3 regions of the Paenibacillus sp. FSL F4-0243 genome follow, and region 3 is predicted to be linked to each of the others. Evidence: riboswitches for the same ligand, from Rfam matches in the RefSeq annotation. Region 3 holds a riboswitch; each other region holds the start of a gene.
The links. A riboswitch is a leader RNA that binds a small molecule or an ion and turns the genes downstream of it on or off. The one in region 3 is predicted to bind cyclic di-GMP.
Positions count from the first base shown of each region.

Region 1: linked by a shared signal. The riboswitch ahead of NSS87_RS02440 (collagen-binding domain-containing protein) and the one ahead of NSS87_RS05615 (EAL domain-containing protein) in region 3 are both predicted to bind cyclic di-GMP.
Region 2: linked by a shared signal. The riboswitch ahead of NSS87_RS04780 (glycosyl hydrolase) and the one ahead of NSS87_RS05615 (EAL domain-containing protein) in region 3 are both predicted to bind cyclic di-GMP.

Region 1 is NZ_CP150151.1:547,701-551,309, forward strand. It holds gene NSS87_RS02435 (hypothetical protein) at 309-701, opposite strand; cyclic di-GMP riboswitch class I at 1,193-1,283, shown strand; gene NSS87_RS02440 (collagen-binding domain-containing protein) at 1,394-3,550, shown strand.
Region 2 is NZ_CP150151.1:1,098,577-1,102,185, forward strand. It holds gene NSS87_RS04775 (sugar phosphate nucleotidyltransferase) at 1-1,083, shown strand, start outside; cyclic di-GMP riboswitch class I at 1,220-1,299, shown strand; gene NSS87_RS04780 (glycosyl hydrolase) at 1,312-2,862, shown strand; gene NSS87_RS04785 (glycosyl hydrolase) at 3,016-3,609, shown strand, end outside.
Region 3 is NZ_CP150151.1:1,254,740-1,258,348, reverse strand. It holds gene NSS87_RS05615 (EAL domain-containing protein) at 1-1,636, opposite strand, end outside; cyclic di-GMP riboswitch class I at 1,756-1,842, opposite strand; gene NSS87_RS05610 (Zn-dependent hydrolase) at 2,076-3,317, opposite strand; gene NSS87_RS05605 (alpha/beta hydrolase) at 3,439-3,609, shown strand, end outside.

The DNA.
Region 1 (3,609 bases), 710 kb from region 3:
TTTTGAAACAATTTGTTCAAAGCACTCGTGGCTAACTATCAATCGGTCGATTTTCTCTGTCGGCGAAGCGGGCCTCTTTGGTTGGAAATCAAAAGTGCCAAGCGGATAGCCTAAGCGACGAATTGAAGTTTTTAATGTAATTTTCATGTGAGCATCATCTTATTTTCAGGTTCAAGGTATATATTGAAGACACCAAACACCCCCCAGTGTTTTGTGGTATAAATCTCTCAGGTCTTGCCAACTCCCATGGTAAGGCCTATTTTTTTGTTCGCTAATTAAATGAGGGAGGGGGCAGCTTCTTCGCTACTTCACTTAATCTGATACTGCTCTTCATAGCTCTTAAAAGATGAAATATCCAGACCGAGATATCTGCGCATATGAATGGCAGCTTGGGCAGCGACGATGTCGTTTAACAGCAGCATTCGTTCATGGTATCCACGACATATAAATTTGGCTTCTATCCCCGTGTTAAGTCTGTTCTGCTCATAAACCTTGATTCCCCGTTTTCTCATCTCTGAACGAACATCTCTTAGATCTGTTGTAGCAACTGCTGCGGCTGTTTCAAGAACCTCCAGATAGGGGGTAGGTGTTCGTAAATGTGCAGATAGAATGGCGGAGTCCCGTTCGAAAGCTGATAAAATCATCGGAAGCAATAAATAAGATTTGACCAGCATGTTGTCCCTGCTTTCAGCTCTATTCATGAATCTCATCACCTCTAATGGGAACGTATATTCGTATTCTACCCCGATATTCCAAAAATAATCAATGGTATTTCTAAACAGCTAGTCCAATGTGATTGAATTCACAACTAAATTAGAAAGAATAAAATATATTAAAATTGTAATAATAAAAAATAATGCTTCAGACTTATATAAAGGGAGAATTAGGATGAAAGAGGAAGGAAGTCTCCACCGTGGAATGGTATTTGGTTTGATTCTAAGTATTCCATTATGGATATCGATATTAGGCTTTATAAAGTTACTTTAAAATTGAAGGAAAACCTTTGTGTGAAGCGCCTTTAGGCGCTTTTTTTGTGCTTGCTTACGCGTATGAATATCAAAAGGAATTGATTGACAATTGTAGGAATGGAGCGCTAAACTATTATTAGTTCAAAAGTATTAAAAGTCATAGACGATTATTTAATAGGATGCTTAAAATGCTAGTTCTAATCCGCAAGTCAATACATATATTATCATGATAATAGCAAACCGCCTGAAAGGGTGGGACGCAAAGTCCAGGAGTCTAAAGTGTCTTAAATGCGCTATGACCGTCCGACTGCCATGAGAAGGGAATTCCACTTCTTTTTTGGCGGTCTTTTTTGTTGTTAGGTCCTTTAGAGTTTCTGGTAATTATTCTGATTAAATATAAATCATAGATTTAGGAGGTGTGCTTTTTGAAAAGAAGAATGAAACCGCTGCTTGCACTAGTATTAGCGGGGATATTGACGGTAGGTAGTGGTCTTTCTGGAGGTCATTTGGTAAATGCGGCTGGGGAGGTGCTTCCCTATACTCCTACACCTGTGTTAGGTATTGCAGGGAATTTTAATACTTTTATTTTTGGGGATTTCAAACAATCTAATGATCAGGTTCATGGGCGCCTTGCGGCCAAAGGTAATATTATTTTGCAGAATTACGGCGTATCCAAGGATAATCCAGGTGGAGATGTTCTTATCGCTGGTAATGACATCAGTTTTACTAATGGGACTGTTCATGGAGCATCCGTTTATGGTGGTGTTTTTTCCAGCAACGGTGTAGATCTTAAAGAACCAGCGAGAAAAGGGACTCCTATTGATTTTGATGCTGAAGAGCAATTTCTTATTGGACGTTCTAATGAATTCTCTTCGCTTGCTACAATAGGAACTTTCAAAAAGGAATATGGGAAAATAACGATTGATGCTCCGGAACCATTTAACGTTCTTAATCTTAGTGCTGCCGATTTCGCTGGTGCTAATGGCTTACAGTTTAATATTGCAAATAGCGCCACAGTTATCATTAACGTTAGCGGAAGTTCAGTTAACATTCCAAGCTTTCAAATCTGGGGAGGTAGCCCTAACAAGGTATTATTTAATTTTTATGAAGCTAGCACTGTTGACATTGGAAGTTTAACAATAGAAGGAACTATCCTAGCTCCGCTTGCAAAAGTAACTTATAATTCCGGTGAACTGCATGGGACGCTGATTGCAAAGGGATTTGCTGGTGGGGTGCAGATGCATTGGTATCCATATAGAGGGGAAGAACCACCTCCGACACCAACGCCGACCGTGGCACCAACACCGACACCAACCGTAACACCAACACCAACGCCGACCGTGACGCCAACACCAACGCCGACCGTGACGCCAACACCGACGCCGACCGTGACACCAACACCGACACCAACCGTGACGCCAACACCAACGCCAACCGTGACACCAACACCGACGCCGACCGTGACGCCAACACCAACGCCGACCGTGACGCCTACGCCGTGCGTGACACCGACACCGAAGCCAACACCAACGCCGAAGCCAACACACACACCGAAGCCAACACAAACGCCGAAGCCAACATACACACCAAAGCCAACACACACACCAAAGCCAACGCCGATCGTGACGCCAACACCAACGCCGACCGTGACGCCAACACCAACGCCGACCGTGACGCCAACACCAACGCCGACCGTGACGCCAACACCAACGCCGACCGTGACGCCAACACCAACGCCGATCGTGACACCAACACCAACGCCGACCGTGACGCCAACACCAACGCCGACCGTGACGCCAACACCAACGCCGACCGTGACGCCAACACCAACGCCGACCGTGACGCCAACACCAACGCCGACCGTGACGCCAACACCAACGCCGACCGTGACGCCAACACCAACGCCGACCGTGACGCCAACACCAACGCCGACCGTGACGCCAACACCAACGCCGACCGTGACGCCAACACCAACGCCGACCGTGACACCAACGCCGACACCGTCGCCGGAAGTAACGCCAACACCGTCGCCGGAAGTAACGCCAACGCCAACACCGTCGCCGGAAGTAACGCCAACACCGACACCGTCGTCGGAAGTGACGCCAACACCGACACCGTCGTCGGAAGTGACGCCAACACCGACATCGTCGTCGGAAGTAACACCAACACCGGCACCGTCGTCAGAAGTAACGCCAACACCGACGCCAACGCCGGAGCCTCCGGTGTTCCCGACACCAACACCATCATTTGTAATTGGCACTATCATTGTTAATGATGATCCTGTGCCGCTGGGCCCTGTAGCTTCGTCGACTCCAGTACTAGTACCAACACCAACACCGTCGAGCAATACAGAGGTACTTGTTGATGAGGAGGAGATTCCATTAGGACCAGTATTGACAGTAACACCAACGCCGTCACCAGAGGATATTGCTGTAGTGGATGATACAATCCCGCTAGGTAATCCACCTGTTGATGAACTTCCAAAAACGGGAGAATCAAGTTCAGTCCCTTATTATGTAACTGGTCTAGGTTTTGCACTTATTGGATTGCTAATGAGAAATAGATTCTCGAGCAAGAAATAATAAACGGTGATTGTAGCTTGAATACAAGTTATGCCGTGAAGAATAGTAAAGCCGCTTTC
Region 2 (3,609 bases), 160 kb from region 3:
TATCTTTATTCAGTGGCAGGTGTTTCTCCAGCGGAGACGGTAGCAATATTGCCTGTTGACCCTTATGTAGAAGCATCCTTTTTCGATACCATAGCTATGCTTGAGGGGACCATGCTGGAAAGTGGAGCAAATCTGGCACTAATGGGTGTTGTTCCTGAACATGCCTCAGAGAAATACGGATACATTATTCCTACCACCGAAGAGGCGGGGGAAAATGGTTTTATGAAGGTGAGTCACTTTCAAGAGAAACCAGACCGCATACAAGCAGAACAGCTCATCGAACAAAATGCCTTGTGGAATTGCGGAGTGTTTGCCTTCCGCTTAGGGTACTTGTTAGATATTTTGCAGCGTAAAGGGTTGCCTTTAGGATATGAAGAATTGCAGAAGCAGTATAAGCTATTGTCTTCCATCAGCTTTGATTATGAAGTGGTGGAGAAAGAAGAACATATTGTAGTACAGCCGTATGATGGATTCTGGAAGGATCTTGGAACGTGGAATACGCTGACAGAGGAAATGAGCAGCAAGCATGTAGGAAAAGGTTTTGTAACGGCGGATTCTGAGGGGACTTGCTTGATTAATGAGCTGGATATTCCGATTACGGTAATTGGTGCGAAGGATCTGATCATTGCGGCTAGCCCGGATGGGATTCTAGTTACCCATAAAGCTGAGAGCCCACGGATTAAAGAAGTGCTGAAGACCTTTGAACAAAGACCGATGTACGAGGAACGCCGCTGGGGCCATTACAAAGTTATTGATTATGTGAAATATGATGAAGGCAATGAAGTGCTGACCAAACGGATTTTTATATCCGAGGGGAATAATATCAGCTATCAATTACATCGCAAGCGTAGTGAAATTTGGACAATCGTCAGCGGCGAAGCAAGTATTGTGCTGAATGAGAAAAAACATAATGTGAAGGCTGGGGACGTGGTACGTATACCGGAAGGGACGAAGCACGCGATCCTTGCTTTGACGGATGTCGAGTTTATAGAGGTACAGACGGGTTCTGAATTAGTAGAAGAAGATAACATTCGTATTACTTTAGACTGGAATGATATAGAACTACAACAATTCATTTCATAGGTCTAACCTATCTATTTAACCAATCCAAAATTTCTTGAAACAGGTAAATTGACTCAATTATCAAAAAAAGTCATAAAAACACTAAATATATCATTAATTGTCGTCGATACTTACGGTAAGAGAGATTATTTCTCTTAAATTGAAAAGGCAAACCTATCGAAAGGTAGGGACGCAAAGCTATAGGGCCTTCGAAAGAGTGGCAGCCTGGCTACCGAAAGGGAGATTATTTTGAAAGCTTACCGTACGTATCGATTATTTGGCGCATTTCTGTCACTCGTCTTGTTTCTGACTGCACTTCCGCTTACTGTTGGAATTTCGCCGTCTGTTGTCATAGCTGCTTCAAATTCTGGAACGCCAGTTACCCCAGGAGCCTCACCTGAAGCCGTAAAGCTGCTTAACTATTTTTACTCGATCTCAGGAAAAGGTATTATTGCTGGTCAACATGACTATTTAGAAAGTCCAGATGAAATTAACAATATGCTGAAGGGAAGCAGCGGACAATATGCCGCTCTTCACGGTTATGAACTGGGCGCGATCAGCGGTCAGTCAGAAGGAACGATGGCCTGGCAGCGTCAAAATGTGGTGAACAGCGCGATCAACTGGAATAAAGCGGGCGGGATCGTAGCTATGACTTTTCATGCTAACCTGCCGGGCACCTCTTATGACTGGGATAATGTGAAAAAAACACTTAGTCAGAATGAGTTCGATAGTTACGTTACACCGGGTACCAAGCAATATAACAATCTGATCGCTGAGCTTGATAAGGTGGCAGTCTCCCTAAAAAGCTTGCGCGATGCCAATGTTCCGGTGCTTTGGAGACCCTATCATGAAATGAACGGGAACTGGTTCTGGTGGGGGAAGAAAAATAACTTTTCTAAACTTTGGAATATTATGTATGACCGTTTTGTTAACGTTCATAAATTAAATAATTTGTTATGGGTATGGAGTCCGAATGCTCCCAATGTTTGGTCAGATCCTTATGCGCTAACTTATCCAGGTGCTGATAAAGTAGATATTCTGGCAGCAGATATATACGAAAATGATTACCAGCAAAAATACTATGACAGCTTGTTGAGTCTAGCCGCAGGCAAACCGATTGCGATCGGGGAGAATGGTGAAATGCCTAATCTGGAGAAGCTTCAGCAATCACAAAGTAAATGGACGTATATGATGAGCTGGGGAAAAATGCTTTACGAGAATAACAGTGCAGATACAATTAAAACATTTATGAATAGCAACTATACCTTAACTAGAGATAAATTAAATACTAGTCTGGTACCGACACCTAGCGCTGCACCAGCGCCGGCACCTCCCGAAGAAGAGGGTGAGGCAGCAATTCCTCTTGTGAAGGGGCTTGCAGGAGAATATTACAACAACATACAGCTATCGGGAACAGCAGCTCTTACTAGAACTGATGCAATTATCGATTTCAATTGGCGGCAAGGATCGCCGGATGCCGCCCTCGGGATTGATCGTTTCTCCATACGTTGGAGCGGTAAAATTAAGCCATTATATGATGAGCAATATACATTTTACACTACCTCAGATGATGGCATCCGTGTGTGGGTGAATGGGCAATCCGTGATTGATAGTTGGACTAAGCAAAGTGGTACTGAGCGTAAGGGTAATATAACGCTGAAGGCTGGCCAGCTATACGATATCAAGGTGGAGTATTACGAAAATGAAGGCGATGCGAGAGTCCGCTTGATGTGGGAAAGTACTAGTCAAGCTAAAGAGACAGTTCCAGCAAGTGCACTTTATCTTCCGGATGTCTCCTGATTGATGAAAATTAAAGGTCGATCCTTAGTGGCTCTGCGTTATTGCAGAGCTACTAAGCTATAGTCCTCATTAGGTCAGAAGACGATTGTCCGATAACAGGTATGTTTATTTAGCACCTGTGGAGGCAGTACAGCTACCGAAAGGAGGATTTATTTGCGTAAATATTATAAGCAAAACAGATTGTTGTTTACTATATTACCGGTGTTTATTATTTTTTCCTTGCTGCCTTGGGGAGAGGTTAAGGGTCTTCCGAAGGCTATGAGTGTTTCTTCCGCTCTTCCTCCGGCTATACCAAGCAATCCATCAGCTTCTGAAGAAGCCAAGCAACTGCTGAGTAATTTGGTGAATCTACGTGGCAAAGGAATCCTGTCTGGCCAGCATGATTATCTAGAAAGTCCAGATGAACTGGTTCATAAGCTGAAGAATACATCGGGACAAAATGCCGTTCTACATGGTTATGAATTGGGGGCAATTAATAATCAACCCGAAGGGACGATCGCAGAACAGCGACAAGCTGTTATAGACAGTGCAATGGAGTGGCATCAAGAGGGTGGCATTGTAGCCATGACATTCCATCAGAGTTTGCCGGGGACTTCTCCGGAATGGTCCAATGTAAACAGAAGTCTCAGTCAAGAGAAGTTTAATACTTATGTTACGCCTGGGACGGCTCAGTATAAGAGTCTAATCTCTGATCTAGACGAGATCGCTGGCTATTTGGGACAGCTGCGTGATGCCGGAGTTCCAGTC
Region 3 (3,609 bases):
GGATAAATACTGCAGGAGATATAAGTCCCTTCTGAGGATCATTCCATCGAACCAATGCCTCAGCGCCATGAAAACTGTTCACTCGCAGATCCATTTTCGGTTGTAAATATACTATAAATTCACCATTTGTCATGGCAGCATCCATCTTTCTTACGATGTCTTGCTCTTCGTGTATCTGCAATAGCAATTGTTCGTCAAAGAAAGCGCATGAGCTCTTGTATCCACCTTTAATGGACTTACAAGCGATTCCTGCTCGGTCAATACATGTGAGGATATCGCTCTGACGATCATCTATACAGTAAATTCCACAATTAATCACTAGCCTAAAACCTTCTTCATTTCCAAACGTATAGTCGCTCATTTGTTCAGTAAGTACTTGTATACGGATGAATAATTCCGCCTTATTGTCATACGAAGTGAAAAGAATAAAACGATCACCCCCTAAGCGTCCAATGACATCCTCGTCTAATGTGTTTGCTGTTAAGCTATTAGCCACTTGAATCAAAATGCTATTTCCTTCATGAAAACCGACAATTTCATTTATGTATTTAAATTGTTCAATATCAAATTGCAACACAGCAAACTTTGTATTCTGTTTCTCTTTAAGTAAATACTGAGCATCTATAACAAATTTATTCGTTCTAGGAAGATGTGTTAACTCATCCTCAAAGGCAATCCTCTCCATCTGTTTCCTAATTTTGCTCTTATTTAATAGAATGTTAACAAATATGATCAATAATAAGACAAACATGATTACACATAATAAAAAAGTCGCCTGACTCATTTGAGACGCTTTGGCCATGATCACATCTTTCGGTATCACGGAGAGAATATACCAGTCCTCAACCCCCTGAATGCCAGAATAACCAACCATTTTGCTATCTCCGTTAATCCAAAATATTCCTACTCCAGATTTTTTTGCGGTTATGTTCTCTTTAAAGATTTGCAGTTGTTTCTTATTTCTAGAATCAATACTTATACTTTCGAATATGTTATCAATTGACTTATCCTCTTCGAGATTCTTCGATTTGATAATGACTTGTCCCTTTTGATCAATGATTTGAGAATAACCATGACCTTTAAAGAAGGAAACTGCAAGAGCATCATAAAGATCCTGTGTATATTTGCTGGCAGATAAAGCACCCTTCACTTCACCTTTAAACTTAAGTGGACTATTGATCGTGATAATTTCTTTATTGGAGATCTTATCTAAGAATGGATCAGAAATACTGCTAATACCCTGAAGAGCTTTTTGGAATCCTACTTCATCTGATACATCAAACATTGTCCCATCTGATGCGTAAGCTTTACCATCTGGGCTGTTGATGCTAATTCGAATAAAATTATATTTTTTATCAAAGTGATGCAGATATTTTTTGGTCTTATCCCAGTCCATATAATTGATTTCCGAAATAGAATCAGCAATTCCATCTAATGAATCTAATCCACCATGTATCATATTTCCAATCGATCTACTCGCATGTATCGTAGCTTCTGATGTAGCAGCAACCGCTTCTTGCTCATAAGAGTTAGCAGTCCATTTTATGAAATAGTAAGAGCACCCCCAAAATATCAACGTTGCCATTATGACGAGGCCTATCATTCTCCATACTCTCAATGGTTGTGTTTGATCCATGTACTATCATCCTTTTTCCGATTTATTACGTTTTTATTAGAAAACGAATTAAAAAAAGCCGCTATCAGAATGATAACGGCTGCATATGCATCAAAAAATAAGATCAAGAAACTCCAACTGCATGCAACCGGCTGTCATATCTATATGTAGATTTAGACCCTATGGCTTTGTGTCCCTACTTTTCAATAGGTTTACCAATATTCTGTTTTAACTATTATTAGTCATAAATACTCTATTAATAATAGGTTGCCTCCAAAAGACCTATTTCCGTAGTAAATTTTAATTTTTCCATGGGAAAATTTTCACAAATATCAATGTTAACTTTAATATAATATTTATTAATGTAAAGCAACAATTCTGCGAACAATTATAAAATTAGATACTAAAGCCCAATGTAACATTTAAATATGTCACATTGGGACTTATTTCTCAACACGAACTATGTTTGTCTTACACACGCATAACGAAGAACAGCTTCTTCCAAAATATCAATCCCCATAATGATATCATCCAAGTCTGTATATTCATTGGGATGATGACTAAGTCCATCTACAGAAGGAACAAAGATAAGCCCTACTGGGCAAAGTTTGTTCATGTTCATGGCATCATGCCCTGCACCACTGATCATCCGTTGACTCGATATCCCTTTCTCTTCACAAATCGATTCTAGAACCTGACTGATCTCATCAGATAATAGGACGGGTTCCTCCGAAATAATTTCCGTACTCTCAATTACAAGTTGTCTATTTTCTTGTACTAAGGATATTGTTTGATACAAATGGTCTAACACACGTTGCCTGGATGCCACTGAAGTAGATCTGATATCAATTTTAATTTCTACCTCTCCCGGAACCACGTTCATAGCGCCATTCAAGATATCTATCACCCCTAGCGTCGCAACCGTTCCAAATTCTTGTTCGAGTTTGGCTGCTTTCTCAAGCTCAAGTGCTATTTCTGAGGCACCCAGAAAAGCATCTTTTCTCATATTCATAGGTGTCGTTCCAGAGTGGGATGCCTTCCCTGATATTTGAATATGAAGCCTCACGGGTGCAGCAATTCCAGTCACAATTCCAATTCTTTTATTATTGTTTATTAAGACAGGACCTTGCTCAATATGTAATTCAAAAAACGCTTTTAATTCTTCATTCTCTCTACTCGCCTGATCAATATTGTTATAATCCAGTGCACATAGCGAAAATGCCTTTTCCATGGTAATACCGTCTTTGTCCTTCAAAGATCTATATTTCTCCTTCTGAAATAACCCTGACATTACTTTACTGCCTACTGTTGAAATCCCAAAACGCGAGGATTCTTCACAGGCAAATGAGATGATTTCGATCGGATGATCCGTTTCAATCCCTTTTTCGTTTAGACGTTTGATCACTTCCAAAGCAGCCGTTACACCTACTACCCCATCGTACTTCCCACCTTGGTATACCGTATCCAAGTGAGAGCCCATTACAACGGGTGGGAGCCCTTCTATCTTCCCATTCCTTCTAGCGATCACATTTCCGCAATGATCCATCCGAATATCTAAATTTTCAGCCTTACACATCCGCATAAAAGCACTCGTACATGTCTGCTCTTCATTTGTATAGGCAATTCTAGTGATGCCCTTCTCACCCGAGTTATATTGATTAATATTATCAAATAAAGCCTGATATCTTCTCTTTCTATCCATGCTAATATCTCCAATCCTGGGTATTCATGATTATGGTTTCATCAAAATTCGTGAATGATATACAATAGAGGTAGTGCTAGTCTTTAAAAATTACTTACTTGATGAGGTGTAATGGATAGCTATGAAGAAGACCATTATTTTTAAAGAAAATGACTCATTTACAATTAAAGCTGATTTTTATGAAACAAACCGTCCCCAAGCCCCTGCTATTGTTTACATTCACGGAGGCGGTCTACTTTGGGGTGATCGAGAAGATCTATCCGAGGAAATGATACAACTTTACACTAATAAT